Linked DNA regions of Pseudorhodoplanes sinuspersici. The protein of the gene in region 2 interacts with the protein of the main gene of each other region in a pairwise test. Links are inferred from orthologs where the notes say so. Each region holds a gene or a part of one and is shown on either strand. Other genes may lie near its edges. The genes, in order: CAK95_RS07575 and ccmE.

The links.
Region 1: the proteins of ccmE (region 2) and CAK95_RS07575 interact in binary tests that used the Escherichia coli proteins (3 or more experiments, as listed by UniProt). The link is inferred for Pseudorhodoplanes sinuspersici from one-to-one orthologs.

The regions. Positions count from the first base shown.
Region 1 is NZ_CP021112.1:1,529,254-1,544,946, reverse strand. Bases 5,026-7,770 are described here. They hold CAK95_RS07575 (heme ABC transporter permease), read right to left. Parts: upstream 6,893-7,770; coding sequence 6,158-6,892; downstream 5,026-6,157. Other genes in these bases: ccmA (heme ABC exporter ATP-binding protein CcmA), read right to left, coding at 7,660-7,770; ccmB (heme exporter protein CcmB), read right to left, coding at 6,995-7,663; ccmD (heme exporter protein CcmD), read right to left, coding at 5,938-6,144; CAK95_RS07585 (DsbE family thiol:disulfide interchange protein), read right to left, coding at 5,333-5,941; CAK95_RS07590 (LysE family translocator), read left to right, coding at 5,026-5,327. Outside these bases: dapF (diaminopimelate epimerase), read left to right, coding at 1-624; tRNA (N(6)-L-threonylcarbamoyladenosine(37)-C(2))-methylthiotransferase MtaB, read left to right, coding at 629-1,900; CAK95_RS07610 (MaoC family dehydratase), read left to right, coding at 1,907-2,326; CAK95_RS07605 (RluA family pseudouridine synthase), read right to left, coding at 2,345-3,133; signal recognition particle-docking protein FtsY, read left to right, coding at 3,161-4,117; CAK95_RS07595 (septation protein A), read left to right, coding at 4,135-4,716; more of CAK95_RS07590, read left to right, coding at 4,713-5,025; more of ccmA, read right to left, coding at 7,771-8,262; aconitate hydratase AcnA, read left to right, coding at 8,498-11,203; CAK95_RS07555 (DUF1223 domain-containing protein), read left to right, coding at 11,388-12,137; CAK95_RS07550 (DUF2794 domain-containing protein), read left to right, coding at 12,591-12,965; CAK95_RS07545 (GNAT family N-acetyltransferase), read right to left, coding at 12,972-13,499; CAK95_RS07540 (Bax inhibitor-1/YccA family protein), read right to left, coding at 13,588-14,346; CAK95_RS07535 (Bax inhibitor-1/YccA family protein), read right to left, coding at 14,560-15,375; CAK95_RS07530 (ABC transporter permease), read right to left, coding at 15,540-15,693. UniProt on the Escherichia coli protein: Required for the export of heme to the periplasm for the biogenesis of c-type cytochromes.
Region 2 is NZ_CP021112.1:3,933,690-3,949,574, reverse strand. The notes cover bases 5,601-8,537. They hold ccmE (cytochrome c maturation protein CcmE), read right to left. Parts: upstream 7,341-8,537; coding sequence 6,861-7,340; downstream 5,601-6,860. Other genes in these bases: ccmI (c-type cytochrome biogenesis protein CcmI), read right to left, coding at 7,360-8,508; CAK95_RS19170 (heme lyase CcmF/NrfE family subunit), read right to left, coding at 5,601-6,864. Outside these bases: CAK95_RS19195 (bifunctional [glutamine synthetase] adenylyltransferase/[glutamine synthetase]-adenylyl-L-tyrosine phosphorylase), read right to left, coding at 1-74; CAK95_RS19190 (sensor histidine kinase), read right to left, coding at 229-1,686; CAK95_RS19185 (response regulator transcription factor), read right to left, coding at 1,692-2,372; CAK95_RS19180 (Do family serine endopeptidase), read right to left, coding at 2,672-4,204; CAK95_RS19175 (cytochrome c-type biogenesis protein), read right to left, coding at 4,377-4,880; more of CAK95_RS19170, read right to left, coding at 4,885-5,600; CAK95_RS19155 (hypothetical protein), read right to left, coding at 8,557-9,966; CAK95_RS19150 (RT0821/Lpp0805 family surface protein), read right to left, coding at 10,045-10,524; CAK95_RS19145 (ATP-binding protein), read right to left, coding at 10,672-12,039; CAK95_RS19140 (response regulator transcription factor), read right to left, coding at 12,192-12,860; CAK95_RS19135 (PepSY domain-containing protein), read right to left, coding at 12,878-13,213; CAK95_RS19130 (nitroreductase), read right to left, coding at 13,276-13,953; CAK95_RS19125 (hypothetical protein), read right to left, coding at 14,025-14,459; CAK95_RS19120 (glycoside hydrolase family 108 protein), read right to left, coding at 14,461-15,471; CAK95_RS19115 (hypothetical protein), read right to left, coding at 15,868-15,885. UniProt on the Escherichia coli protein: Heme chaperone required for the biogenesis of c-type cytochromes. Transiently binds heme delivered by CcmC and transfers the heme to apo-cytochromes in a process facilitated by CcmF and CcmH.

The DNA.
Region 1 (15,693 bases), 2.4 Mb from region 2 along the record:
GCCTCCATCGTGTTCGAGGAAACCGGCAAGGACGCGCTGACCTTCGAAACCAAAGCCGGCCTGATCAATTGCTGGCGCGGTTCCGAGCCCGGCACTTACACCGTCGATATGGGCAAGCCGCGCTTTGGCTGGCAGGACATCCCGCTGGCCGAGGAGTTCCGCGATACGCGCGGCATCGAGTTGCAGGTGGGTCCGATCGATGCGCCGATCCTGCATACGCCGTCGGTGGTCAACATGGGCAATCCCCATGCGGTGTTCTGGGTCGACGATCCTTATGCCTACGATCTCGAAAAGTTCGGGCCTATGCTTGAGCATCATCCGATCTTTCCGGACCGGGCGAATATCACGCTTGCCACGATCAAGTCGCGCGACCACATCGTCATGCGCACCTGGGAACGTGGCGCGGGTCTGACCAAGGCGTGCGGCTCTGCCGCTTGTGCAACGGCTGTCGCGGCCGCGCGGCTCGGCCGTGCCGATCGCAAGGTGAGGCTGTCGCTGCCTGGCGGCGACCTTGTGATCGAATGGCGCGAACGCGACGATCATGTGCTGATGACCGGCTCGGTCGCATTCGAATTCGACGGCATCTTCGATCCTGCTCTGTTCAACGCAGCGGCAACGGCGTGACGTCATGAGCGTCGAGATCGTCACATTCGGCTGCCGTCTTAACACGCATGAATCCGAGATCATGCGGCAGAAGGCGAGCGAAGCCGGATTGGCCGACGCGGTGGTGGTGAACACTTGCGCGGTGACGGCGGAGGCCGTGCGGCAGGCGCGGCAGACGATCCGCAAGCTTCGACGTGAGAAGCCGGATGCGCGCATCGTCGTCACCGGTTGCGCCGCGCAGACAGAGCCCGCGACCTTCGCGGCCATGCCGGAAGTCGATCGCGTCGTCGGCAATACCGAGAAATTCGATGTGTCGGCGTGGGCGGATACGCGGCGCGCTTTTGAGGATGGCGCCTTCGGCATCGGCGCGGAAGAGAAGATCGTCGTCAACGACATCATGGCCGCGCGCGAAACTGCGCTGCATCTGATCGACGGCATCGAAGGCCGCGCGCGGGCGACAGTGCAGATCCAGAATGGTTGCGATCACCGCTGTACCTTCTGCATCATCCCGTATGGACGCGGCAATTCGCGCTCCGTGCCGATGGGCGAGATCGTCACGCAGGTGCGCCATCTGGTCGAGAACGGTTATCGCGAGATCGTGCTGACCGGCGTCGATATCACGAGCTACGGCCAGAATCTCCCCGGCACGCCTAAGCTTGGCGCGCTGGTAAAGCAGATCTTCAAGCATGTGCCGGAACTGCAGCGGTTGCGTCTGTCGTCGATCGATTCGGTCGAGGCCGATGACGATCTGCTCGATGTATTCGCATCCGATGCGCGGCTGATGCCGCATCTGCATCTGTCGCTGCAGGCCGGCGATGACATGATCCTCAAGCGAATGAAGCGCCGGCACCTGCGTGACGATGCGATTGCATTCTGCGAACGCGTGCGGTCGCTGCGGCCTGACGTGGTGTTCGGCGCCGATATTATCGCCGGTTTCCCGACCGAAACGGACGACATGTTTGCGCGTTCACTCGATATCGTCGACGAATGTGGTCTTACCCATCTGCATGTCTTTCCGTTCTCGCCGCGGCCCGGCACGCCGGCCGCGCGCATGCCGCAGCTCGCACGCGATGTGGTGAAGGATCGCGCGCGGCGTTTGCGCGAGAAGGGTGACGCCGCGTTGCATAAGCATCTCGATGCCGAAACCGGGCGTATGCGGCGTGTGCTGATCGAGTCCGACATGATCGGTCGCACTGAGCACTTTACGCCGGTCCGCATTTCCGATGTGAGCGAGGCTGGGCAGATCGTCAACCTGCGGATCGCGGGACATGATGGCCGCCGTCTGATCGCAGCGTGAGGCTCAATGCGCGTTCATGTCGGCGAAAAATTCTCGGAAAGCCTGACCATGACGCCGGAGGAGGCCAAGACCTTCTCCCGCGCCGCGCGCGATTTCAATCCGTTGCATCTTGATGAGATCGTCGCCGCCGGTAGTCGCTACAAGAAGCTGATCGTCAGCGGCACCCAGACGGCTGCGCATCTGATGGCATTGCCGGCGACGTATTTCTCACAACGCGCCGATGTGGTCGGGCTGGATTTCTCGCTGCGCTTTCACAAGCCGGTTTTCGCCGACGAGACGATTACGCTGGAATGGGAAGTGACCGAAGTGACATCGACATCATCCGGCAAAGCCGATGTCGCGGAGATGAAGGGCCGCGTGCTCAATGAAGCGGGCGAGCTCGCCGTTGCTGCGACCGGCCGCGTGATGGTAGCGGAGAAGTTGTAGCTGCTCTTGGCGGAACGCTCAGTTCCGCTCGTCCCCGCGAAAGCGGGGACCCAGATCTTTTTCCGCTGGATTACCGCTTTCGCGGGAATGAGCGGAGCATGTAGCCTTGTCATCCTCCACCCACCCGCACGCTTTCAATCCCTCCCGCATATGCGGTGGCACCGGCGCGGTGACGCGGATCGGATCGCGATTCTTGTAAAGCGGCACCACGATCTCGCGGGCGAGGAGATGCAGGATCGGTCCGCCGAAGCGCGGCGCGGTGCCGTAGATGCTGTCGCCGACGATCGGCCAGCCCCTGGCCTGACAGTGGACGCGAAGTTGATGGGTGCGGCCGGTGACAGGCTCGAGCGCGAGCCAGGTCTTACCATCCGCACGCCCCATCACCTTCCATGTTGTGACCGAAGGCTGGCCGGCAGGATCGACCTTCATCCACCAGCCGCGATTTTCGTCCCGGCGGCCGAGCGGCAGGTCGATGGTGCCCTCATTCTCTTCCGGGCCGCCTTCGACCAAAGCCCAATAAGTCTTGCCGATCTTTCCGGCCTGAAACAGCTTGGCTAGCGATTCCAAGGCCTTGCGGTGTCGTCCCAAGACGAGGCAACCGGAGGTTTCGCGATCCAGCCGGTGCGCTAGCGACGGCGCGCGCGGCAGGCCGAAGCGCAGAGCGCCGAAATGATCCTCCAGCGCGCCGACATTTTTCATCCCTGCCGCCTTCGGGCCACGATGCACGGGCAAGCCCGCCGGCTTGTCGAGCACCAGCATCAGCCCATCGCGGTAAAGAAGTCGCGCTTCCATCTCTTCCGGAGTCATGCGCAAACCGCTATCACGGCCGCGCCCATGAATGACAGCACTCAAGACAACGCCCCGGAACAAAAACGCCAAAGCTGGTGGCAGCGCCTCAGCAGTGGTCTCAAGCGCACGTCTGCCTCGCTCGGTTCCGCGATCAGCGATCTCGTCAAGAAACGCAAGCTTGACTCCGCCATGCTGGAGGAGATCGAGGACACGCTGATCCGTGCCGATCTCGGCGTGACCACGGCCGCGCGCATCAGTGAGGCGATCGCCAAGGGGCGCTACGAGAAGGACATCGACGAGAGCGAAGTGAAGACGGTGGTCGCCACTGAGGTCGAGAAGGTGTTGTCGCCGGTTGCCGCGCCCTTGTCGATCGAAGGCGCGAAACCCTTCGTCATTCTGGTGTCGGGCGTCAACGGTTCCGGCAAGACCACCACGATCGGCAAGCTCACCGCAAAGTTTACCCGCGAAGGTCACAAGGTGATGCTGGCCGCCGGCGATACCTTCCGTGCCGCCGCCATCGAGCAATTGAAGATCTGGGGCGGACGCGTCGGCGCCAAGGTCATCGCCCGCGAGCAAGGCTCCGATGCCGCCGGCATCGCCTTTGATGCGCTGACGGCAGCGAAGGCCGAAGGCGTCGATGTGCTGCTGATCGATACGGCAGGGCGGCTGCAGAACCGCACCGAACTGATGAGCGAGCTTGAGAAGATCGTGCGCGTGATGAAGAAGGTTGAGCCTTCTGCGCCGCATGCTGTGCTGCTCGTCCTCGACGCGACCGTCGGGCAGAACGCGATCTCGCAGGTGGAAGCTTTCGGCAAGACCGCGGGTGTGACCGGCCTTGTCATGACCAAGCTTGACGGCACAGCGCGCGGCGGCATTCTTGTCGCCATCGCCGAAAAATTCAAACTGCCGATCCATTTCATCGGCGTCGGTGAAGGCATCGACGATTTACAGCCGTTCACCGCCCGCGACTTTGCCCGCGCGATTGCCGGGCTGGATGACTAACAAAGAACGAGAGCGACATGTCCGACAGCGCCACACCTAAGAAGGCCCAGCTCAATCCGTTCGTGAAGCTCGCGCTCGACTTCGGGCCGCTGATACTGTTCTTCATCGTCAATGGCCGTGCCGGCATCTTCTGGGCCACAGGCGTCTTCATGGCGGCGGTGGTGATCGCGATTCTCATCTCTTACGCTCTGATCAAGCGCTTTCCGATCATGACGCTGGTGACGGCCTTCATCGTCGTTGTGTTCGGCACGCTCACCATCGTTCTGCACAACGATGTCTTCGTGAAGATGAAGACGACGATCATCTATCTGCTGTTTGCCGTCGTGCTGCTGGCAGGACTCATTCTCCGCAAGCCGTTCCTGGAGATCGCCTTCGATTCGGTCTTTCATCTCACTGACGAGGGCTGGCGCAAGCTGACGGTGCGATGGATCGGTTTCTTTGTGGCCATGGCGATCGTGAACGAGATCGTCTGGCGCACGCAGACGACCGATTTTTGGGTCGCCTTCAAGACCTTCGGTTTCGTGCCGATCACCTTCGCTTTCGCACTGGCGCAGTTTCCGCTGCTGCAGAAATACGCGGTGAAGACCGACGCGCCGTGACGATTGCAGCCGCAGCGGCGTTGTTTGTTGTGATGGCGGCGTTGGCGGCGCTGCCGAGCTCCAGCGTCGCCCTTGTGGTGCTGCGTTCGGCATCGCTCGGTGTGCGCAGCGGCATCGCCGCAGCTTTCGGCATTGCCTTTGCCGATCTCGTTTTCGTCGCGCTGGCCGTTGCCGGCATGACGGCCCTGTCCGAGATTATGGGCAGTCTGTTCGCTGGCCTGCGTTATCTTGGTGCGATCTATCTGATCTGGTGCGGCATCGGCCTGATCCGCAGCAACGCATCCACGTCATGGCAGATGCCGCATTGCTGGGGCGGTTCGGGCGCAAGCTTTCTTGCCGGCTTCATTCTCACGCTTGGCGATGTGAAGGCGATCCTGTTCTATGCGGCGCTGTTTCCGGTCTTTATCGATATTCCGACGCTCGATGCGCTTGATCTTGGGGTGATCGCCGCGATCACGCTCGTTGCCGTCGGCGGCGTCAAGATCGCCTATGCGATGGCGGCGCGGTCGATCGCCGAGAAGGTCGGCATGCTGCCGCTCGCGAGGCCAGCGCGCGTGGCCTGTGGCGGGGTGATGGTCGGCATCGGCGGCTACCTGATGGTCAAGCCGTAGCGGCGTCAGTCGGCTTTGGCAGGTGCTGCCGCCAGCGCCTTCTCGATCGCCGGCATCAGCGTCGTCTTGAGATTGGTCTCGGTGATCGGGCCGACCAGCTTGTAGGCGATGCGGCCGTCGCGGCCGACGACGAATGTTTCCGGTACGCCATAGACGCCCCATTCGATCGCCGCGCGTCCGTTCGGATCGGCGCCGACGGCGCTGAATGGATTGCCGTAGCGGCCGATGAAGCGGCGCGCATTGTCAGCCTGGTCCTTGTAGTTGATGCCGACAAGACGGATGCGCTTGTCTTTGGCGAGTTCGTCGAGCATCGGCACTTCATCGTGGCAGGGCACGCACCATGACGCCCAGACATTCACGAGCGTTACATTGTCCTTGAAGTCCGCCGCGTTCATGCCGGGTAGCGGTTTGCCATCCTGCACGAGGCCTGCAACCGGTGGCAGATCGGTTTGCGGCACCGGCCGGCCGATCAATGCGGATGGAATGCGCGAGGGATCGCCGGAGCCGAGGCGATAGAAGAACAGCGCCGCCAGCGCGATGAACACCAGCAGCGGCAGAACGACGAGAAGTCTGCGGCGCGATCCAGTGCTGGAATTTTCGGACGCGATGCTCATGCGGGCGACTGATGCGGTTCGGCTTTATGGAGTGTGGATTTACGTTCGTCCGAGCGGCGCGTGATGCCGCGCGCTTCGAAATCGGCAAGCGTGCGCTTCAACGAGCGGTTCTCGATCGCGATCCAGCCGATCAGCAGCGCAAGGATGAATACAGACGCCGCATAAGCGGCGATGATGAATGTGGCGTGCGGTCCGAGGTCCATCGTCGTGATCCGTCTATCGTCCCGGTGCGGCTTCCGCCTGCATCATGTGCATGGATCGGATGCGGCGTTTGAGGATTTCGTTGCGCATGGCGGCCAGATGCAAGGTGATGAACAGCAGCGTGAAGGCGATCGCCATCACCAGCAGCGGCAACAGAATGGTCGGATGGATCGCCGGCCCGCTCATCTTCACGACCGATGCGGGCTGATGCAGCGTGTTCCACCAGTCGACCGAGAATTTGATGATCGGAATATTGATCGCGCCGACGAGTGTGAGGATCGCGGCAGCGCGTCCGGCGCGGGTCGGATCGTCGATGGTGCGCCAAAGCGCGATCACGCCGAGATACATCAGGAACAGAACGAACACGGACGTCAGGCGCGCGTCCCACACCCAGTAGGTGCCCCACATCGGCCGGCCCCACAGCGAGCCGGTGATGAGACAGATCAGCGTGAAAGCAGCGCCGATCGGCGCGGCGGCCTTGGCGGCCATATCGGCGAGCGGGTGCCGCCACACCAGCGTGCCGAGCGCAGCGATGCTCATCACCACCCAGCCGAACATCGCCAGCCAGGCGGACGGCACATGGAGGAACATGATCTTCACGGTCGCGCCCTGCTGGTAATCGTCGGGCGCGCCGGCCGTGAGCCAGAAGCCATAGGCGAAGACGAGCGCCGTCGCCGCCGCCAGCCAGGGCAGGATGCGCCCGGTGAGCGACAGAAACCGTGTCGGATTGGCGAGGTCGATCAAGGCCATCGGGGCTTTCCGGCTAAGTCCTGTTTGTCTTTTTTCTTTGTCGTAAAATGGGGAGCCATCGATAGCATCTACACGAAAACGTGATCAAAGGTCCGGCAGCCCCTATTCCTGCCCCGCCCGCAGGGCGGCCGCCGCTGCAAACGGCCCAACGACCAGCGACATGAGTGTCAGCGCGCACAAGATCGTAAAGGGCGTCCCGAAGGTCACCGGTCCGACCACGGCCGCATTCGAGGCCGCGACTCCGAAGATAAGCACTGGAACCGCCAGCGGCAGGATCAGGACCGGCAGAAGCAGGCCGCCGCGACGGAGCGTCACCGTCAGCGCTGCCCCGATCAGGCCGATGAAGGTCAGCGCCGGTGTGCCGACGAGCAAGGTGGCTGCCACAGCCCCGGTCGCCGCGCCGTCGAGATTGAGGAACAGCGCCAGCAGCGGCGCGGCGATCACCAGAGGCAAAGCGGTGGTCAGCCAGTGCGCCAAAGCTTTCACGCCGACGGCGAGCTCCAGCGGCGCATTGCCCATGGTCAAAAGGTCGAGAGAGCCGTCTTCCTGATCGGCGGCCAGCAGCCGGTCGAGCGCCAGGAGGCTTGCCAGCAAGGCGCCGAGCCACAGGATCGCCGGCCCGATGCGCGTCAGCAGCGCGAGATCGGGACCGATCGCGAACGGCATCAGCGTCACGACCAGCATAAAGAACAGCACGCCGATCATCGCACCGCCGCCGATGCGGATGGCAATCCGGATATCGCGGAGAAAGAGAGCGCCGAGGCCGCTCATGGCACCTGCTCCAGCCGCAATTCAGTCGCGCCATCGAGGCCGAGCGGCAGGTGGGTCGCAGCGACAATCATGCCGCCGCCGGCAAGATGCGCCTGCATCAGCGCCAGCAGCATCGCCTGAGCCTTGGTATCGAGCGCCGAGGTCGGCTCATCCAGCAGCCAGAGCGGCCGCTTTATCGCTACCAGACGGGCGATCGACAGCCGCCGTTTCTGCCCGGCCGACAGATAAGCCGCCGGCAAGTGCGCCAGCGAATCAAGCCCGACGGCCGCCAGCGCGTCCGGCGGCTGTCCGTCGCCACCGAGATACCTGGTCCAGAACGACAAATTTTCTTCGACCGACAAAGCCGGCTTCAATGCGTCGAGATGTCCAAGATAGTGGGCCTGTTCGCCGATGCTGCGCTCGTCATCGCCGCCAGACAGGGTCAGTTTGCCGCCGGCAATTCGCAGCAAGCCGGCGATCATTCGCAGCAGGGACGACTTGCCGGCGCCATTGCGGCCCGTCACCAGCAGCGCCCGGCCGGATGCGACAGAAAAGCTCAAAGATTCGAAGACCTGGCGTCCGCCCCGCTGGCAGCACAGCGCCTCCGCGGAAAGGGTCATCACCTCAGTCACTTACAGGTCCGTCCGCGTATGCGCATCGTCGCAATCTGTCATGCTGTTGAAGGCGATGGTTCATATGGCAGATCGCTGAAAAAGATTTTATAAGCCGCACCTTAGACCGCTTCTTGCCAAGACACCCACGATACGACCTGCGCGATGCCGGCGCGCCAAAAACTACGCCTTTTCAATGCGTTAGATAATTTGGCCCGCACCGGAACAAACGGAAGACCATCCCATGACCTCGCTCGACTCATTCAATTGCTGCCGCACACTCAAGGTCGGCACCAAGTCCTACGCTTATTACAGCCTTCCCGTCGCAGAAAAGAACGGTCTGAAAGGCATCTCCAAGCTGCCTTTCTCGATGAAGGTGCTGCTGGAAAACCTGCTGCGCAACGAAGACGGGCGCACGGTCACCAAGGACGACATCCTCGCCGTAGCGGCCTGGCTGAAGAAGAAATCTTCGGATCGCGAAATCGCCTTCCGCCCGGCGCGCGTGCTGATGCAGGACTTTACCGGCGTCCCGGCGGTGGTCGATCTCGCGGCGATGCGCGACGCGATGACGGTGCTGGGTGGCGATCCCAAGAAGATCAACCCGCTGGTCCCGGTGGATCTCGTCATCGATCACTCGGTGATCGTGAATTATTTCGGCGACAATGCTGCGTTCAAGAAGAACGTCGAAGAGGAATACAAGCAGAACCAGGAGCGTTATCGCTTCCTGAAATGGGCGCAGAAGGCGTTCGACAATTTCCGTGTCGTGCCGCCCGGCACGGGCATCTGCCATCAGGTCAATCTTGAATATCTGTCGCAGACCGTCTGGACCGCCAAGGGCAAGATCATGGTCGGCGGCAAGGCCAAGAATGCCGAGATCGCTTACCCCGATACGCTGGTCGGCACCGACTCGCACACCACGATGGTGAATGGTCTCGCCGTGCTCGGCTGGGGCGTCGGCGGCATTGAGGCGGAAGCAGCGATGCTGGGCCAGCCTTTGTCGATGCTGCTGCCGGAAGTGATCGGCTTCAAGCTGACCGGCAAGCTGAAGGAAGGTGTGACCGCGACCGACCTCGTGCTCACCGTGACGGAAATGCTGCGCAAGCGCGGCGTTGTCGGCAAGTTCGTGGAATTCTTCGGCCCCGGCGTGCTCGATCTGGCGATCGCCGACCGCGCCACCATCGGCAACATGGCGCCGGAATACGGTGCGACCTGCGGCTTCTTTCCGGTCGACGCCGAGACGGTGAAATTCCTGCGCGACACCGGTCGCAAAGAAGATCGCGTGAAGCTGGTTGCTGCCTATGCCAAGGCGCAGGGCATGTTCCTGACCGCGAAGACCGCCGATCCCGCCTTCACCGATGTGCTGAAACTCGATCTCGGCAAGGTGGAGCCGTCGCTTGCCGGGCCGAAGCGTCCGCAGGACCGCGTTGCCTTGAAAGCCGTGAAAACGGAATTCAGCAATGCGATGGACAAGGAATTCAAGAAACCCGGCGAGCTCGACACGCGCGTCCCGGTTGAAGGCCGCTCGCATGATCTCGGCAACGGTGACGTTGTCATTGCAGCCATTACCTCCTGCACCAATACCTCTAATCCGAGCGTGATGATCGGTGCGGGTCTTGTTGCGCGTAAGGCGGCGGCATTGGGTCTGCAGGCCAAGCCGTGGGTGAAGACGTCGCTTGCACCGGGCTCGCAGGTCGTCGGCGAGTATCTCGCCGCCTCGGGCCTGCAAAAGGATCTCGACAAGCTTGGGTTCAACCTCGTCGGTTATGGCTGCACCACCTGCATCGGCAATTCAGGGCCGCTGCCGGAAGAAATTTCCAAGGCCATCAATGGCAACGATCTCGTGGCGGCTGCCGTGCTGTCCGGCAATCGCAATTTCGAGGGCCGCGTCAATCCGGACGTGCGGGCGAACTATCTCGCCTCACCGCCGCTCGTTGTCGCTTACGCCATTGCCGGGTCGATGCAGGTGGACATGGTCAAGACACCGCTCGGCACCGACAAGCAGGGCAAGAAGGTGTTCCTCAAGGACATCTGGCCGACAGCAAAGGAAATTGCCTCCTTCATCCGCAGAAACGTCACCAAAAAACTGTTCGCAAAGAAATATGCGAATGTGTTCAAGGGCGATGCCAACTGGCGGAAGATCACGGTGACCGGCGGCCTGACCTATGCCTGGGACAGCGGCTCGACCTATGTGCAGGATCCGCCCTATTTCGTCGGCATGCAGCCGCGCCCGACGCCGCCAACAGACATCATCAACGCGCGTGTGATGGGCCTGTTCCTGGATTCGATTACGACCGACCACATTTCTCCGGCCGGTTCGATCAAGCTGAACTCGCCGGCTGGAAAATATCTGGTCGAACATCACGTGAAGCCGATCGACTTCAATCAATACGGCACGCGTCGCGGCAACCACGAAGTGATGATGCGCGGCACCTTCGCCAATATCCGCATCAAGAATCAAATGGTGCCGGGGGTCGAGGGTGGCGTGACCATCCACTATCCGGATAAGGAGCAGATGCCAATTTACGACGCGGCAATGCGTTATAAGCAGGAAAAAGTTCCGCTCGTGATCTTTGCCGGCAAGGAATACGGCACTGGCTCGTCGCGCGATTGGGCGGCGAAAGGTACGGTTTTGCTCGGCGTTCGCGCGGTGATCGCGCAATCCTTCGAGCGCATCCATCGCTCCAATCTCGTGGGCATGGGTGTGTTGCCGCTGGTGTTTGAAGAGGGCACATCCTGGCAAACTCTTGGCCTGAACGGCAGCGAGCAAGTCACAATTCGCGGGATTGAGGGAGATTTGCGGCCGCGCCAGACGCTGACGGCAGAAATTGAGATGGCAGACGGCACCAAGAAAGAGGTACCGCTGATTTGCCGGATCGATACGCTGGACGAATTAGAATACTTCAAGAATGGCGGCATCCTGCAATACGTGCTGCGTCAGCTTGCGGCCTGAGCGCTCAACCTGAGGTAAAAAAGACCGGCGTCTCGCATAGCGCCGGTCTTGCCGCTGTTCTGCCGATCATCAATGATGCGATCACAGCCTGTCACTTGGAATTGAGTGGCAGGCTATGGCCGCTGCCATTATCAGGGACGTGGCGGCGCAGGCATTTCATTGTGAGTCGTTGAGTTACAGCCTTATGCATTATCGGGTATTCACAACGCTTCTCGTTGCGATTTGTGGCGCCTTGATTGCGCTTACGCCCGGCCGGGCCGCTGCCGATTCACGTGTCGTTGTTGAACTCTTTACCAGTCAAGGTTGTTCGTCCTGTCCGGCCGCTGACAAGCTCCTCGGCGAATTGGCAAAGGATCCGACGATCCTGCCGATTAGTTTGTCGGTCGATTATTGGGATTATCTCGGCTGGAAGGACACGTTGGCGCTGCCGGGCCATTCCAAGCGGCAACGGGCTTATGCCGGTTTGCGTGGCGATCGCGCGGTTTACACCCCGCAGGCCGTCATCAACGGCGTGACCCATGTTCTTGGCAATGACAAGGCTGCGATCGAACGCGCCGTGAGCACAGCGCGCAAAAGCGCCGCTATAGCATTGCCGGTGAACGTCGCCATTGCCAATGGCAAGGTGACCGTCGATGTCGCAGCCGCAAAAGTACCCGGCCAGTCCGGTGAGGTGTGGCTCTGTCCCATTAAACGGCAGGTGCCGGTGCAAATCGGTCGCGGCGAAAACCGCGGACATACTGTGACGTATACGAATGTGGTGCGTGGCTGGGTCAAACTTGGCAACTGGAATGGTGACGCACTACAATTCACCAAATCGGTGTCGGACGTCGTGAAAAGCGGAATCGATGTCGATGCAATGGTGGCCGTGGTTCAAGCCGGAAAGTTTGAAGCACCCGGCAATGTCTTGGGCGGCGGAGCGGCAGAGCTCCGCTAGATGTTTTGACGCGTTTTCTTCACGCGAACCGGTGCCCACTTCGCTCGAAAACGCTTTAGATGTTTCTCTAATAGCGTATCCAAAAAATTGCAGAATAAAAAAAGGCCGGCGGAAGCCGGCCTTGAAGCAATTGGGGATTGAACCGTACGCGGTAGAATTGACCCGATCCGTTGAACCCCGGGGGGCTGGGGGCTGAGGAATCCGAAGCTCTTCCGGACCGGGTCGTAAGCTCTACATCTTGCAGTCTATAGGGGCGAGTGCAGGACCGAAATTGGGCCTTATTGTGGTCCGTTGCACGAAGCCGTGACCCCGCGTTATCGCATCACACGTTTGAATTGCCATGCATTTTTCTTTTCGTGATACCCGCGCTTTGATGCGTATGAGGGGTCTTGCGGCGCGACGCCGCAAGGGCAATCATAAACTTGTCACGAAACAGGAAGGAAGGAGGTGCCCATGAGCTTAACGGGCGAAACCGAACCCAGCCAGCCACGCGCGGGCGCAGTTGCTGCGTCGGCGCCCGCACCGGTCAGTCACGTGAAATTCGATCGTCGCGAACTCGACCGCATCCTGAATGTCTATGGCCGTAAAGTCGCCGAAGGCGAATGGCGCGATTACGCCATCGATTTCACAAAAGACCGCGCCGTATTTTCGGTGTTTCGCCGTGCCTCGGAAGTGCCGCTCTATCGCATCGAAAAGGATCCGAAACTGGCACGCCGGCAGGGTGCTTATAGTGTGATTTCTGCGACGGGGTTGATCATGCGCCGCGGTCACGAACTTGAACGCGTTTTGCGGGTCTTCGACAAGAAGCTCAGTCTGGTCGCCGTCTGACGGCAATTACGGCGGAGCGTCCGCGCCCTGACCGAGCGGGCGCTGCATGAGCACGGTGTCGAGCCAGCGTCCGTGCTTAAAGCCAATGTTTTTAAGCGTCCCAACCGGCGAAAATCCAAGGCTCCGGTGCAATTCAATCGATGCGGTCTGCTGCGAATCGCCGATCACCGCGACCACCTGGCGAAAGCCGCACGCTTCCGACCTTGTCATCAGTTCCGTCAAAAGCAAGCGACCGATCCCGCGGCGTGTGGCACGCGGACTGACATAGACGCTGTCCTCGACGGTGTGACGGTAAGCGATGCGCGGCCGATACGGCCCGGCATAGGCATAACCCGCTACGGTACCGCCCACATCAGCGACGAGGTAGGGAAAGCCGCCATCCAGCAAATTTTTCTGACGCATCGCCATTTCCGCGATGGTCGGCGGCTCGATCTCGAAGGAGGCGGTGCCGTGCTCTACGGCGTGGGCGTAGATTGCGGTGATGTCATCGATATCGGCGGGCGTGGCGGTGCGGATGATAACGGCAGGAGACATGAAGTTTCAGCAGGGGTTAGGAGTACAAAAGACAACGCCCCGGCTTTTGGACCGGGGCGTTGTCGTATCACTTGGGCCAATGCTCGCGTTAGCGGCGGTCGCCTGCCAGACGCAGCAGCATCAGGAACAGGTTGATGAAGTCGAGGTACAGGGACAGCGCGCCCATCACCGCCTTGCGTCCGGCGGACTGGCTGTCATCGTTCCCGTCATACATCTCCTTGATCTTCTGCGTATCCCAGGCGGTCAGGCCGGCGAAGACAAGGACGCCGATCACCGAGATCGCCCAGTCGAGGCCGCTCGACTTCAGGAACAGGTTGACGAGGCTCGCGATGATGATGCCGATCAGACCCATGATCATGAACGAGCCCATGCCCGACAGGTCACGCTGTGTCGTGTATCCATAGAGGCTCAGTGCACCGAAGGCGGCGGCGGAGATGAAGAACACGCGCGAGATCGATGTGGCGGTATAGGCCATGAAGATGGTCGCAAGCGACAGACCAAGAAGCGCGGCATAGACAAAGAACAGCAGCCGTGCCGTTCCGGCGTCCAGGGTCTGGATGCGGAAGCTTAGGAAGAACACCAAGGCCAGCGGCGCCAGCATCAGCACCCACATGAACATGCCGCCGAACATGAACTGGCCGAGCGGCGTCAGTGATGTGATCGCGCCCGCGTCGTTGGTCACGACAGCCATCTGAAAAGTCAGATAGGCCACAACGCCGGTCAAAGCGACGGCGGAGGCCATGTAGTTATAGACGCGGATCATGTGCGCGCGCAGGCCGGCATCGTAGGCGACGGCGCGGTCCGCGTAACCGCCCCGGGCGGCGACATTCCGGTCGAAATCCGACATTGGAATTCCCTCTCGAACGCCCGGATACCGCCGGGCCGGTCTGGCCGCCGGAAATCCGGCAGCCGGGTCGCCCGTAATGTAATGGACGGCACGAACGGTTTCCAGCAGTTCCCGCTCAAGCAAAAGGCCCCGGAACCAGCCGGGGCCTATTAAATTTCGGCAATATTAATCGTTTTGGAGGCGGACAGACCGGCTGTTACGTCTCCGTCATGCCTATTCCTCGCGCTGGCCGAGAAGTTGCAGCAGGAGCGTGAACAGGTTGATGAAGTTCAGGTACAGCGACAGCGCGCCCATGATCGCCGAACGCTCCCGGGTGTCGCCTTCCATCTGGCCGTAGACGTATTCGTTCTTCAACCGCTGGGTGTCGTAGGCGGTGAGGCCGGCGAAGACCAGCACGCCGACGATCGACACGACGAATTGCAGCATGCCATTGGGCCAGATCAAATTGACCAGCGCTCCAAGAATGACGCCGATCAGGCCCATGAACAGGAACGAACCCCAGCCGGAGATATCCCGCTGCGTCGTGTATCCCCACAGGCTCAGCGCACCGAAGGTTGCCGCCGTGATAAAGAACACGCGGGTGATCGAGGTGTGGGTGAACACCATGAAGATCGAGCTGAGTGAAATGCCCATCAGCGCGGCGAACGCCCAGAACAGCAATTGCGCCGTGGCCGGGCGGAAACGCTCCACCCCGAAGCTGATGACGAAGACCAGCGCCAGCGGCGACAGCATCACCACCCATTTCAGCGGGCTGAGGAACAGGGCATAGCCAAGCGGCGTAAGGAACATGCCGCTGCGGATTGCTGCCGGCACTTCGGCGCCGTTGCGGAGCACCTTCGCCGCCGAGGCCGCATCGCCGGTGATCGACAGCATGTAGATGCCGAGCGCGGCCAGGCCGGTAATGGCAAGGCCGAGCGCCATGTAATTGTAAATGTGCAGCATGTAGGAGCGCAGGCCCTGGTCTATGGCAGGGGTCACGCGTCCTGCGGTCCGGTCGTAAGCGGCCGCGTTCCGATTAAAGTCCGACATCATCGAACTCCTATTGTTGTCGCCCAAGATTTATCGCCCACAACGTCGCGCGCATCGCGCGGTACGCTTCCTGGCGAAGCTGCAGGAAGCTACACCGATTTGGAGTAAAAATAATCTGTCGCCAACGTCGCAGTTTGGACCCATCGACGCGGCTGAATGTCGCGTTACAGGTTTCGTAGGACCGAAGCCGGCTTTTGTCCCAGTGCGGTAAAGGTGCCGGCGAGGCCGAAGATGATGGTAACGGCAAGCGCGACCAGCGCTGAAATCAGCGCCGGAATTGGCAGCCACACAAATGACAGGTTCATCACCCGCGTGACG
Region 2 (15,885 bases):
GCAAGGGAATCCGCGGCGGAAATGGCCGTGTGGGAAGAGGATTGTTGGGCGCTACCGCCGGGTTCTTTGCTCATCACGCCTCGATCACGATGCTTTTGGATCGAATCGATCCAAAAGCATAAAACGTGATCGATTCTAATAAGTTAGAGCATGATGGCGTCGAAAACCGCTTCGCACTTTTCGGCATCATGCTCCTGGATTAAACCACTCGACACGGAAATGGGAGGTTTATTGCTTCCCGACCGGAGACTGCGTCAGGTCCCGCCGCTCGGGCAGGCCTTGTGTTTGCGGGCCAAACCGCGGCAGGATCAGCGTGGCGCGAAGGCCAGGCGCATTGTCTTCCAGCCGCAATTCGCCGCCATGCAGATGCGCCACTGCTGCGGTCAGGCTCAATCCCAAGCCGGAACCCGGCACGGAACGGCTCTGTTCCAGCCGCACGAAGCGTTCCACCGCGCGCGATCGGTCGGCCTCAGGTATACCGGGACCACGATCGCTGACGCTGAGCAGCACACGGTCGTTCTCCAGCGTCGCAGTCACCAAGACCTCAGACGGCTTTCCATTGGCCTTGGCCATGGGCGCGGCATATTTGATGGCATTGTCCACAAGGTTGGCAAGCGCCTGGCTGATCAGCTCTCGATTGCCATGGAGGGTCACCGCCGCCGGCGCGGAGACTTCAAGCGTCAGCCCCTGCTCTTCCGCCAGCGGTTCGTAGAGTTCGCCAATGCTGCGCGCAGCTTCGGCGGCATCGAATTCCACCATATTGCCGCGCGCCTGCCCGGCTTCGGCGCGTGCAATCATCAACAGAGCGTTGAAGGTCTTGATGAGCGAGTCCGATTCATCGATCGTTGTTTCCAGCGCCGCGCGATAGTCGGCTTCGTTGTGCGAGCTGCGCAGCGCTTCCTCCGCGCGATTGCGCATGCGCGTCAGCGGTGTCTTCAGATCGTGGGCAATATTGTCGGAAACTTCTTTCAGACCGCCCATCAGGGCTTCGATCCGGTCCAGCATCTCGTTCAGATTATGGGCGAGACGATCGAGCTCATCGCCGCTCCCGCCAACCGGCAGACGTTCGGAAAGATCGCCGCCCATGATGGTCCGCGTCGTCTCGGTCATCGCATCGACACGGCGCAACACCCGCCGTGCGACAAAGAAGCCTCCGAGCAAGCCGAGGAAAATCACCGCAGCGGCCGACCATTTGCCGGCATCAAGGACAACGTTGTAGAGCCGGTCGCGCTCCTCGAGATCGCGCCCGACCAGAAGCTTGAAACCGCCTGGCAGTTGTGAGACGCGGACCAATGCGCGATGAAGCTCGGAAGTCTCGCTTTCCTCGATGCGGCGATAGACTGTCTCGGTCCAGCCCGGTTTATCGAGGACGCCGGTCGGAAGCGATCCGACGTTTCCGGCAAGACCATCCCCGCTCGGGCTCGTCACGAGATAGAGGCTCGAGCCGGGACGCCGCGAACGTGCTTCGATGATAAGAGTAAGGCGCCGGATGCCGCCCGAATTGAATTGCTCTGTGAGGCCAGCCACTTCCGCATTCACCACTTCCGTCACCTGTTCGGTGAACAGGCGCTGGGTATTGAACGCGAAGTAGCCGAGAAGAAAAAATGCAAACAGCGCGAAGACGGTCAGATAGGCCAGCGTCAGCTTGAACGCGGTTGTCCGGAACAGCTTGCCGAGCGCCCCCACGGCCTTCAGCGCGCGCCGTCGCGGACCATATAGCCGGCGCCGCGGATCGTATGCAGCAGCGGCTGCGAGAAGCCCTTGTCGATTTTCGAACGCAGCCGCGAGATATGCACGTCGATCACGTTGGTTTGCGGATCGAAATGATAGTCCCAAACATTTTCGAGCAGCATGGTGCGCGTCACCACCTGCCCGGCATGCTTCATCAGATATTCGAGCAAGCGGAATTCACGCGGCTGCAGCAGGATTTCTTCGGTGCCGCGCATGACACGATGTGACAGGCGATCGAGTTCGAGATCGCCGACGCGATAAACGGTGTCTTCGTTCCGGCCACCGCGGCGGCGAGCCAAGACTTCGACACGCGCCAGCAATTCGGAGAATGAATAAGGCTTCGGCAGATAATCGTCGCCGCCGGCCCGCAAACCTTTAACACGATCGTCGACCTGTCCGAGGGCTGACAGAATCAGCACCGGCGTTTCGACTTTCTTGTCGCGCAATTCACCGATGACCGACAGGCCGTCGCGCTTTGGCAGCATGCGATCGACGATCAGGACATCGTAATTGCCATCAAGGGCCATGGCGAAGCCTTCCTCGCCATCTGCGGCATGGTCGGCAACATGGCCGGTCTCGCGGAAAGCCCGGACCAGGTAATCCGCTGCATCGCGGTCATCTTCGATGATCAGCAAGCGCATGGTTTCGGACTGTCCCACGTGGTCCGAAAGGGCATCGCCCGTCGCGGGCGATTTTGCAAGCTGAGAACTGGACCAGAGATAAGACATGATGAAGGGGGTGGCGACTCTTGAAGGTTACTCCGCCACCCCCTCACCTAACCCCGATCCGGCGGGGGCGACGGTAGCCGGTTTCGGGGTAGAGAAGTGGGGACGGGTTTTGAAGCCCGCCCCCCGGGTTTCGTGGCACCGGCGGGGGCGACGGTAGCCGGCATCACGTCCCTTACTTTTGCGTGCGGCCCAAAGGCCGCACGCTGATCGCTTTAGGCACGGCCTGCCGGCAGTGCGACGAAGCGGGTGCCTTCACCGGACTTCACGCGCATCAGCACGGTGCGCTTGTTGTCCTTGCGGGCGTCAGCGAGCGCCTTGCGGACGTCAGCCGGGTTCGACACCGCCTTGCCGGCCACCTCCAGGATCACGTCACCGGTCTTGAAGCCGCGTTCCGCGGCAGGACCGTCCGGCGACACGCCGGTCACGACCACACCTTCGGAGCCCGAACCGGCAACGGAGCCGGCCGGCGCAAGCTGCAGACCGAGAGCAGAACCCTCGTTCAGCGAGCCGCGGTCATCGCCACCGCGAGCACGCGCTTCCACCTGAGCCGGCAATTCGCCGAGCGTCACGTTGACCGTCTTTTCGCTGCCACCCTGCTGAAGAGTCAGCTTGACCGAATTACCCGGCGCCATCGAACCGATGCGGCGTGCGAGTTCGCGGGCATTGCCAATCTTCTCACCATTGACGGCGGTGATGACATCGCCAGCCTTGACACCGGCCTTCACGGCAGGGCTTCCGGGTTGCGGCTCGGCAACGAGCGCGCCATCCGTATTCTTGAGGCCCATGCTGTCAGCAATGTCTTGCGTCACCGGTTGGATCTGAACGCCGATCCAGCCACGCGTGACCGAGCCCTTGTCCTTGAGCTGGGTGACGACAGAATCGACCGTCGCGGCAGGAATAGCGAAGGCGATACCGACCGAACCACCCGACGGCGAGAAAATCGCCGTGTTAACGCCAACGACGTTTCCATCGATGTCGAAGGTCGGGCCACCGGAGTTGCCTTTGTTCACCGGCGCGTCGATCTGCAGGAAGTCGTCATACGGGCCAGCGCCAATGTCACGGCCGCGAGCAGACACGATACCCGCCGTCACGGTTGAGGACAGACCGAACGGATTACCCACCGCCAGCACCCAGTCACCGATGCGCGGCGCCTTGTCGGCGAGCTTGGCATACGGGAAGTTATTGCCATCGACTTTTATGAGAGCAAGATCGGTGCGCGGATCGGTACCGATGACCTTCGCGGTATAGGTCTTGCCGTCGTCGGTCTGCACGTCGACTTCATCAGCCTTGTCGACGACATGGTTGTTGGTCACCGCATAGCCGTCCGGCGAAATGAAGAAGCCGGAGCCTTGGCCGGTTGTCCGCTGACGCGGGCCGCGCTCACGCGGGCCACGGTTTCGCGGTCCTTCCGGAAACATGTCTTCAGGCATGCCATAGCGGCGGAAGAAGCGCTCAAAACCTTGCGGAAGCTGGCCACCCTCGAAAGATGAATTCTCAGGTGACGCATTCACTTTCACGCGGACGGAAATAACCGCGGGCTTCACCTTCTCGACAATGTCGGCAAATCCAACCGGACGCTGCACCGTTTGCGCCTGCTGCGTCACATTCTGTGCGACCGCGGGATGGCGGGCCGCATCGGGAGCAACAAACAGCGCTGCTGCACCGAGACTTAAAATGGTCGTACCGAGCAACATCACCCGGCGTCCTTTTAGAAAACCACCCTTGCTCGGCTGGCTTGGTGTCATGGGGTCCACTCCATTCGTAAGCTAAAATTCCACCGGTATTTGACACTTCGCGAGAAGCGATCCCGGCACCGTTCGAAGCCTAAGATGGGGGAAGTCTCCTTACGGACACCTGTCGGCGGAATTAAACTTTGGTAATGGTGAGAGACAGAGAAAATCAAATAAAATCAATAAATTAAGCCTTGGTTCGCGGGTCTTTGTTGAGCAGCGTGGTAATGCGCGCCTCTTCTTCCGGGGTCAGAGGCGCCTGGTGCCCTGACGAATCGGTCGCCAAGGGGCGGCCGCGCTGACGCCGCGCCATCATCAACAAAACCAAGCCGCCAAAGACAAGCAATCCGGTTGGCAATGCCCACAGCAGCGCCGTGCGCCAATTCAGCGGCGGGTTCAGCAGGACGAAGTCGCCATAGCGCGCCGTGAGAAAGTCCAGCACCTGTTGGTCAGAGTCGCCCGCCTTTAGCCGCTCGCGAACCAGCAACCGCAGGTCGCGGGCCAACGGCGCGTCGGAATCGTCGATCGATTGATTTTGGCACACCATGCAGCGCAATTCGCGTGAGAGGTGGCGCGCCCGTTGTTCAAGCGCCGCATCGGGGAGGATCTCGTCGGGCTGCACGGCCGATGACGGAGCTGCATACAACAAGGCCAGGGCAACGATCACCGCAACGAAACGCAAGAGCTGCATCGCCCTACTCCGCCGGCTGCAAGGCCGGCTTCTTGGCCGCCCGCGGTGCACCGACGCGCAACCGCCGATCCGACAGCGACAAGGCGCCGCCCAGCACCATGACCACCGCACCCAGCCAGATCAGCAGCACCAGCGGCTTGTGATAGAGCCGCACCGCGACCGAACCATCAGCGGCAACATCGCCGAGCGACAGATAAATCTGGCTGAAGCCACGCGTCAGCAAGGCCGCTTCGGTCGTCGACGAACTGCGGGCCTGGAACGTCCGTTTCGACGGCTCGAGCACACCGATCGTGGTGCCTCCAGAGCGCACCGTGAATTTTGCAACAAGCTCGCGATAATTCGGTCCCGGCCGCGAGGCGAGATTGTCGAATGTCAGATCATAGCCCCGAACGGATACCGCCTGACCGGGCTTCATGGAAAGAATGCGTTCGGCGCCGTAATTGGCTTCGCAGGCAATGCCGAGCAGGCACACACCAAGTCCGAAATGCGCAACGGCCGTCCCAATCGAGGACCGCGGCAAACCGGCAAAACGGCGCAACGATACTGCGAATGGCTGACGAAAGAGCTGCACGCGTTCGGCCAGATCAATCAGCGAGCCAGTCATTGCAAAGAAGGCGACGCCGATCAGGAATGGCGCCAGCACCGGACCGCCCCACTCGATGGCAAAGGTGACAGCCATGGCGATCAGCGCGACGGCGAAGGCCAGCATCAGGCGCTGTGCCGCCCCGTAAAGATCGCCGCGCTTCCACGCGAGAAGCGGACCGAACGGCATCGCGATCATCAGTGGCAAGAACAACGGACCAAAAGTGGCATTGAAGAATGGTGCGCCGACCGAAATCTTGTCGCCGGTCAACGCTTCAAGCGCCAGTGGATAAAGCGTGCCGACGAAGACCGTCGCACAGGCGGTCGTGAGGAACAGGTTGTTGAGGACCAGTGCGCCTTCACGCGAGATCGGCGCGAACAAGCCGCCCTGCTTCAGCGACGGCGCACGCCACGCATACAGCGCGAGCGATCCGCCAATGAAGAAGACGAGAATGGCCAGGATGAAAACGCCGCGCGTCGGATCGGTGGCGAAGGTGTGAACCGAGGTCAGGACGCCCGAACGCACAAGGAAGGTGCCAAGCAGCGACAAGGAGAAAGTCAGGATCGCCAGCAGGATGGTCCAGACCTTCAGCGCGTTGCGCTTCTCCATCACCACCGCAGAATGTAACAACGCGGTGCCGGCGATCCACGGCATCAGCGATGCATTCTCGACCGGATCCCAGAACCACCAGCCGCCCCAGCCGAGTTCGTAATAGGCCCAATACGAGCCCATCGCGATGCCGAGTGTCAGGAACATCCAGGCCGCCAGCGTCCAAGGCCGGACCCAGCGCGCCCACGCGGCGTCGATGCGCCCTTCGATCAAGGCCGCGACGGCAAACGAAAACGAAATCGAAAAGCCGACATAACCGAGATAGAGCAGTGGCGGATGCACCGCGAGGCCGATATCCTGCAGCACCGGATTGAGGTCACGGCCCTCGAATGGTGCTTGTGCCAATCGCGCAAAGGGATTTGACGTTCCCAGGATGAACAGCTGAAAAGCCGCCGCGATCCATGACTGCACACCAAGCACGTTGGCGCGGAGCGACGGCGGCAGATTGCGCCCGAACACCGCAACCAGCGCACCGAACAGGGCAAGGATCAGTGCCCAGAGCAGCATGGAGCCTTCGTGATTGCCCCACACGCCGCTGATTTTATAGATCAGGGGCTTCGCCGAATGCGAGTTCTCGAACACGTTGACGACGGAAAAATCGGAGGTGACGTAGAGCACCGTCAGCATCGCGAACGACAGGCCGACAAATGCGTACTGCGCAAGCGCGGCCGGCTCGGCAACGCCCATCAGCACACGGTCATTCAACCGCGCGCCAATCATCGGCAGCGTTGCCTGAATGATTGCCAGCGTCAGCGCGAGGACGAGGGCGTAGTGACCGATTTCGGCAATCATTTTGGCGTCACCTGAGATGCACCTTGCGCCTCCGGCGCCTTGCCGTAATCGTCTTTCCAGTGGCCCTGCTTCTTCAGTGCGTCGGCGACTTCCTTCGGCATGTAATTCTCATCATGCTTGGCCAGCACGTTATCGGCGCGAAATGAAGTGCTATCGATCAACCGGCCTTCGGCCACCACGCCCTGCCCTTCACGGAACAGATCCGGCAGGATCCCGCGATAGGTGACGCGGATGGCATTCTTTCCATCGGTGACCTCAAAGACGGCATCGATATCCTTGCGTTGCAGGCTGCCCGGCTGAACGAGCCCGCCGAGACGGATGCGCGAGCCAGCCTCCACTTTCTTTTCGACGATGTCGGTCGGCGAGTTGAAGAACACGATGGAGTCGCGCAAGGCGGTCAGCACCAGCACGGCCGCAATCGCCAGCACGACCAGCCCAGATCCGATCAACACCAGACGCCGCTGCTTGCGCGTCATTTAAATCCTGCTCCTAAACTCAACCATCAATGCCGAGCCCCTTTGCCAGGTCGTCAAGACGCCTGCGCTTGTCGTCGTCACTTCCAATCGCATTGCGCGCGTTGACCAGGGCTTCGCGCGCTTTGTCAGCATCGCCCATCACGACATAGGCGCGAACCAGTCGCAACCAGCCCTCGAAATCGGCGGTGTCGGTCTTCAGCCGCTCCGCCAGCCGATCGACCATACCGCGCACCATCTGGGTGCGCTGCTCCGGCGTCAGTTGCTGGGCGGCCGCCATATCCTCCTGTGTTGGTCCCGGCTGCGGCGCCCTGGGTTCGACCGCGATGCCTTTCGGCGGCTCACCCTTGTCGACCCGTGCCAACGATTGCACGACCAGCGGCCGGAATGGCGCATTGGCCGGCGCGCGGGCCAGCATGGCGCGCCAGATCTGTGCAGCCTCTTCCGGCCGGCCATCCTGCTCGGCGGCAAGACCGATGAAATATTGTGCCTTCAGGTGATTGGGATCGATTTTTAAAGCACGTTCGAAACTCGCCTTGGCGTCGGCTGTCACGATACTATTGCCAGCCGCGACCATCGCCTCGCCGAGGTCGGCCTCGCGATCGGCCGAAGCTCCAAGAAGCCGCAAGGCATTGGCCCGTGCGCGCACCGCATCATTGTAGCGGCCCATCCGCATATAGACCGGAGCGACGACATCCCACCCCCGACCGTCCTCCGGATTGCGCTCGAGATGGGCTTCCACCTGCGCCACCATGCTTTCGATCGAGCGCTGTTCCGGCGGCAAATCGAGCCGGGCCGCCAGCGGAGCGCCGGGAAGATGTGGGGAACCCCAGTTGATGTACAGCCCGGCAGCGATCACAGGCAGCGCGATCAGAGCGGTCAGTGCCGCAACCCTCCGCCGCCAAAGTGAGCCGGCGACCTCCGAGGAAGGCTGAACCTCCCTATCGGCGGCGCCAAGCAATCGCCTTGAAATTTCCAGCCGCGCCGCCTCCGCCTCGCTGTCGGCGATCAATCCGGACTTGCGGTCACGCTCGACTTCGTCGAGCTGGTCGCGATAAACCGCGACATCATAGCCATCCGTCGCCGCCTCCGGAGGCCGGCGCGAAAGCGGCCACAACACGGCGAAAATCGCCGCCGCCGTCATCAGGGCCAGGATCAGGAACAGGGTCATGCGTCCGCGTTACATCACGGGCGGACGGCGCCCGCAACTAGGCGGCAATCACGCTTTCGCGGCCAGCTTTTTCTGCTCGCTGGCCACCGCCACCTCGCCCGATTTCAGCAGCAGCGAGGCATATTCCTGACCGAACACCTTGGCGCAGAACCGTACCGCAGCGTCGAGTTGCGACTGCCGGAACGCACGATCCGATTCGCCGGCATTGCGCAGGTTTTCGACGAGGCTGGGCGTCGTCGTGTCGAGATAGTGCTGCAGGTCCGACCAGGTGCGCGAGGTCAGTTCGTTGACCGCAAGCTCGTTCGCATAAACGCGGCAGGTCTTGACGAATTCAATCAATGCCTCGGTATCGCCAACCTCGTTGATATCGATGGTCGAATGCGGCGCGATTTCCTTGATCGGACGGGGCCGCAGCAGACGGCGGACGCGGCCGGTGAGGCTTTCGATCTCGTTCTTGAGCAGATCGGAAACCTGCGTCCGCAGCGCAGCGAGACGGCGGCTCCAGGGCGAGTCATGCGTCAGGTTGATTTCGCTCCGCATGCCACGTGCGGCATCGTGAATGCCCTTGAGCAAGGCGCCGGTTGCAAGCCCGCGGCCGGTACGCAGCTCGGCCTTCAGTTCGCCGGTCATGCGTTCGATTTCGGCGAATACGATCTCAACCGCTGCCGAGTAAGGCCCTTCGGCAATTCGCGAGGCGTGATCACTGCCCGCAGCGCGGGTCGCGAGCCGGATCAATTGCCATGGCGCGGCGAGACGGCTCATCGTCATGACCAGCGTGTAGACAAAAAGCTTCGACCCTCCTGCGACCGGCGAATCGATCAGCTCTTTGACCTCGACAACCGGCGCGCCATCGAAGACCTTGATATGTCCAGGCAGCTTTGATCCGAAAGTGGCAAGAACGTCACGCGACTTGATGATGGTGAGGATGGAGGCGATGTCGGTCAGCGCGCGCGGCGTATTGATCTGGCCGGTCAGTCGCCGCTTCAATCTTTCATCGGCATGCGCGGCGGCAAGCGCTTCTTCCATGCGGACAGCCGTGCGGTCCTGAAAAGCCCGCGCCAGTTGCTCCGCCCGCTTGGGTTCGCCGTTGTCGAATGCGAGCGCGACCTGGTCCGTGACCGCCTTGGCTTCGCCCGGCATGAGATCGCGGCAGATCCAGTCCCAAACCGGTTCGAGGATGACACGCGCAATGCGGCCGGGGTGATTATGGGTCGCGCTGTCGTCGACAAGGAAGGGTTCAAGTGGCTGGAAGAACAGACGGCTGAGATTGCCGGGCCGTTTCGGCCGTGCATGCTCGCGCGCGTCGCGCCGCAATTCCTGCAACACGAGTTCCGCGCCAGGCGTCTCTTCGCCCCGCAGCAGCCCGCGCTCCAATTCCGTCATCAATAGGTTACGCGCGTCGGGACTGAGATCCCGAAGAAACTGTCGTAACCGCTCGACAAGGAGGCCGCCGGACATACGCATCACTCTACGCTTGCACTCAAGACGTGAGTGATACGCGAGGTGCGTTAAAAACGGGTTAGGTGCTCCGGTGGGTTACGCCACCGGCGTCCAACTTCCATCCGGATTGCGGCATGCGGCACCGCGCGCGATCTGCGGCCTGCCGTCGATATAGATGGTGTGGGTATAGTCGCGGCACTGCATTCCGCGACGGTCATATTGCGGGCCCGGCACGATCGTTCCGCGGCGACCGGAATCAGGGTTCTCCCACGCCGTCGGGGCGCCGGCAGGGCCGCTTTCGAGTGCCTGCATCTGCGCGTAATAGGCGCGCTGCTTGTCCTCATCGTCCATGGCCGCGCCAATGCGATTGCCCAGCAAGCCACCAATCGCGGCACCGGCAACACCGGCCGCCACGCGCGAGCCAGTGCTACCGCCGAACTGCGAACCGATCGCCGCGCCAGCGAGCGCGCCAACCAAAGTTCCGGTATTTTCGCGAGGTCCAGTTCCGGTTTCGGGGTTACCAGCACAGCCGGCAAGGATGGCCGACGCCACCACAATGGTACCAATTAAACGCATGAAACGCCCCTTCCCCGATTCCCCCGGTACGCCGCAAGGCTCGCGGCAGGCATTCACTTAACTACAGGGAATGCGGCGATTGTCAGGCCGCGGCCCCTTTATCCGGCCACCGATATAGACACCAAATCGTAAAGAAAGCGGTTCGCGTCAGGCGGCCGGCAGGACCAGTTCCGCCCGCAGGCCACCAATCGGCGCGGTCCCGAGCGTGAATGTCCCGCCATACAGCGCTGCGAGTTCCACCACGATCGAAAGCCCGAGCCCCGAGCCGGGTTTTGTCTCGTCCAGCCGGCGTCCCCGTCGCGTCACCTGTTCGCGCTCTGCGGGCGAAAGGCCCGGACCATCATCGTCGACAATGATCCGCACGACTTGCTGATCCGGCTCGGCCCGTTCCTTCAGAACCTCGATGGCGACCCGCCACTGCGCCCATTTGCAGGCATTGTCGACCAGATTGCCGACCATCTCCTCGAGATCCTGACGCTCGCCACGAAAGCGCGCATCCTCCGGGACATCGACCTTGAGGCGAAGATCCTTGTTGCGATTGGTCTTCTCCATCGTCCGTGCAATCGCCAGCACCACCGGCGCGACATCGGTGATCGTGCCGATCACCGTCAATCGCGCCGCCATGCGCGCGCGCTCAAGATGGCGGGCAATCTGGTCGCGCATGATGTCGGCTTGCTCGCTGACTTTTTGTGACAGTGGATCGTCGGCACGCGAGGATGCTTCATTCATGAGAACGGAGAGCGGCGTTTTCAGCGCGTGCGCGAGATTGCCGACATGGGTGCGCGCGCGTTCGACGATTTCGCGATTGGCATCGAGCAAGGCATTCGCTTCGCGCGCCAAGGGCGCAATTTCGACGGGGAAGCGGCCTTCGAGCCGTTCGGCCTGGCCGGAGCGAATGGCGGCCAGCTGTTGCGAAATGCGTTTGAGCGGGGACAGCCCGAATTGAACCTGAAAGCCTGTCGTCAGCAGGAGGACAAGCCCGAGACCGCAGAAGGTGACGATCAAGGCGCGGTTGAAGCTTCTGATATCGTCTTCGATTTCCGCTGCGTCGCCGGCCACCGCGACGAGATAATGGCCCTCTTCGCCGAGATCGACCGTGCGTTCGACCAGCCGCAGTTTCTGGTCTTCTGGCCCGTTGACATAGCCCGAGCGCACACCGAGTGCCGCAGCGGCGGTCGGCACAGGCAGGCGAGGCAGACCGCCATCCCACAGAGACCGAGAGGCCCGGATATCGGGCTTCGCACTGTCGAGCTGCGTCACCTGCCAATACCAGCCCGACAACGGCAATTCGAACAGCGGTTCGCTGACGCCTTGCGCCAGCTTGTCATCGGGTGTTTCGGGCGCGGCCAGATCGGCGACAAGCGTGCGCAGATAAACCTGCAGCCGTCCATCGAAGGCGCGCTCCACCGCCTCGCGATAAAGCGACGACAATAAAATGCCAGTGACCAGGATGATCGCGAGCGTCCAGCCGGCGGCCCAGAGAAAGAGCCGCAGCGCCAGCGAGTTAGCGCGCATCGCTCACCGACCTTGTCATGGCCGGGCATAGCCGTCCAAGACGGCGTCGTTGACGCCTTGTATCCCCGGTGTCCCCGGCCATCCACGTCCTGTCTTTGCCGCCAAGCGAAGACGTGGATGCCCGCAACAAGTGCGGGCATGACAGCTGATAGCTAGCGCGCATCGGGCGGCGTCAGCAGATAACCGAGCCCGCGAACGGTCTGAATGACATCGACGCCGAGCTTCTTGCGAATACGGCCGACAAAAACCTCGATGGTGTTGGAGTCGCGGTCGAAGTCCTGATCGTAAAGATGCTCGACCAGTTCGGTCCGCGACACGACACGCCCGGTATGATGCATGAGATAGGAGAGCAGCCGGTATTCGTGACTGGTCAGCCGCACGGGGCTGCCATCGACCGCCACCCGCCCGGTCCGCGTATCCAGCCGCACCGGCCCGCAATTGAATTCGCTCTTGGCGTGTCCGACCGAGCGGCGCAGCAGCGCGCGGACACGCGCCAGCACCTCCTCCATATGGAAGGGCTTGGGCACGTAATCGTCGGCCCCGGCGTCGAAGCCCTGGACCTTGTCGCTCCAGCGGTCGCGCGCGGTCAGCATCAGCACCGGCGTTGCACGGCCGGCCCGACGCCAGGATTCCAGCACCGAGATACCATCCATCTTGGGAAGACCGATATCGAGGATAATGGCGTCGTAGGGCTCGGTTTCACCGAGATAATGCCCCTCTTCGCCATCAAACGCGCGGTCCACCACGTAACCGGCTTCCGTCAGCGCGGTTGCCAATTGTCTGTTGAGGTCGGGATCGTCCTCGATCACGAGGAGACGCAATTTCAAGGCCCTCCGGATCAGCCGCCTTCCGCGAGAGTTCCACTCGCGGCATCGACGGTCGCACGGGTGACTTTGCCATCATGCGCGAGCAGAGTCAGCAGGTAGACGAGACCTTTCGACCCCTTGCAGAGCTTGGCATCGACCACCTCGCTACGGCGGGCCTTGGCGGCGCGGATGGCCTTGCCCAGGGGAACCACCTTGCCGCTCGCGGAGACGTGGCGCCGCTGCGCCGGCGAGAGGCATTGCCCATCGGCCAGCTTGCCGACGGCCTTCAGTTCAGCCGCCTGCGATGCGGATGCGCCAAGGACGGCGGTCAGCATCGCCGCAGCAAGGATAAGGAAGCGGATGGACATAGGAATCGACTAGGCCTCGACGCCTGAATGACGCATGAATATTGGCGCTCCACAGTGATCCACTATCCGTCAAACCCCGAAAAGCTCGCATATTCCTCCACGGGCGCGCGCGGCGCTCGCCAGGAATTGATTGGAGCCGTTTCGTCCGCGTAGCCCAGCGCCATACCGGAAAAGAGCATCATGTGCTCGGGCAAATCGAGGAAGGCCGACACGGCCTGCGGCCATGAAGCCCAGGCCTGCTGCGCACAAGCATGCAGACCGTAATCGCGCGCCAGCAGCATCACCGTCTGGATCAGGCCGCCCATGTCGGAATATTGCGCGACACCGAGCGTCCGATCGATCGAAAAGAAAATGCCGACCGGCGCGCCGAAGAATTCGAAGTTGCGGGCATACTGCCGGTAACGCGCAGGCTTGTCCTCGCGCGGCACATCGATCGACTTGTATAGACGTTCGCCAACATCGAAACGCCGTTTGCGGAAGGTCGCATTCATTTCCGGCGGGTAAATCGTGTACTCGGTGCCCTCGCCGCGCGGCAATTCGCCCATGCGCGGACGCAAGAGATCCTTCAGCGCCTCGACCTTCTTGCCGGCGATCACATCGATCCGCCATGGCTGCATGTTGCCGGCCGACGGCGCACGCACGGCGAGTTCGATGATCTCGCGGATCGTGCTTTCAGGGATCGGTGTGGGAAGGAAGGCGCGGCAGGAATAGCGGGAAGCAACGGCATCGCGGACATTCATCGATCTTGGACTCCAGAGGATCGACCTGTTTACGAAGCTGGCTGCGCCACGCCAAGCCCATTTGCCGCATACTACGTCCGCCCTGCCGCAAACACCCGCGCCACCTTCTCGAATGGCCGAGCGATGAAGAACGACAAGATGATCGCCTGCTCGTAGCCGTCATAAGGCGGCGGCAGCTTGGCAATGCCCCAGCCAAACATGAATGTTGAATCCAGCACGATGGCGCTAAAATGCAGGACGCAAGGATAGACGATCAACGGCCGGATGAAGGACGTCACCCACCAGCCGCGATCCGCTTCCATGATCTGCGCCTGCAGTTTCCGCGCCTCGATCTGCGCATTGAGCTGTGCCAGTGCGATCTGCGTGTCGGCCTGCACGCCGGTCTGAAACCGGACGAGATCGTCGCTTGCTTTCTGGCGGAGGTGATCCGCCACGCGGCCGATCAGGGTGTCGAACACGCCACCGCCGAGCCAACCGACAAGCCTGAGCAGGATCGATGTCAGCATGTCAGCAATCCCTCTGCCCGATCCGGCCTGTCGTCATCACGCGCAACGCCACTGTAGCGACACCAATGATGGCGATGATTTTCAGCGCGTGCTCCGGCGGCAGCAGCGGCGTGATGTCGACCAGTTGCAGCGCATTGAGAATGTCGAGAGACGCTCCCGCCACGGTGAGCGCGCCACCGAAGATAACGGTGCGCCATCCTTTTAGCTTAAGACGGAACGAGGTTATGACGTTGGCGCCGATGACAGGCGGCGCGGCGGCATCCTGCTTGCGCTTGTGCCAGATGGTCCAGCCGATCCAGCCGGCAACAGCAAGCACGGCACTCATGGCAACGACTGCCAGAACAACCGACGCCGGTGCACCCACATCGTGAGTTGCCAGTGCGGCGCCTGCTCCGGCGGCGACCGTCGCCGCCGTCGTCGTCGTGCGTACGGATGTCGGTGCTGGAACATGTCCTTTGCCGCTTACCGCTGACGATGCAGCCGGCGTAACCGCCTCACTCTTCGCCATCGCCAAGGCGTCACGCCGCACATCGGAGACGCGGCGTCCCCACCCGACGCCGAACACGGGCCAGGTCTTCAGCGATTTCAGGAAAGCAAGACGCTCATCGCACAACTTTGCAACCAGAGTGGGCAGGTTGGCCGTACGGACGTTGGCAATGACCTCATCGGTCATCGCTCCGCTCGCAGCAAGTCCCAGCAGACGTTGCAGCACCTTGGTCGCGCGGCTCGGGCCGGAGTTAACACCATAGTCGAACACGGCGTAATCGAGACCCGCCGGCAATTCATCGCAGCGCAAGACGTTCCAGTAACTCGTTTTGTAGATCGCCTTTGCATCCGATAACGGCATCGCTCGCACTTCGGCGGCCGTCACCGCGCGCCCCTTGAAGCGCGCATAACTGGCGATGGTGATGCCATAATTGGTGGCGCCGCCCGGATCGGACGGATGATTGGAATAGCCGCCCTCATGCTTCAGCACGCGGACGAGCGAGGCTTCATAATTCGATGCAACCATGTGCGCGCCCTAAAGATCCAGCCTGAGCGGCCATTTGCCGGACCAATAGCGATAAGCGGACAGAGCCGCGATTTGGACGATCACAATCGCCCAGCCGATCCATTCCATGTCGATCTCCTTGAAATGAAAAAAGCCGCGCTTGCGGCGCGGCTTTCAGCCCAAAATACAAAAGCCAGCCTCACGGCTGGCTTTTGTCGGTCCGGCCTTCCGGCCGTGACGCGGAACGAATTACTTCGGCCGGCTGCCCGAAGAGGCGCGACCGGTGACGAGAATACTGGCGACCATCAGAGACATGGCGGTGTTCCTTGTGCGAGCGGCCCAAAGCGGCGCTCTGTTCCGTCGCAGCCAATCACCATCGCGTTCATTCATGACACGCCGATAACGGAATGATCTCCATCACGCGACGGACTGTCG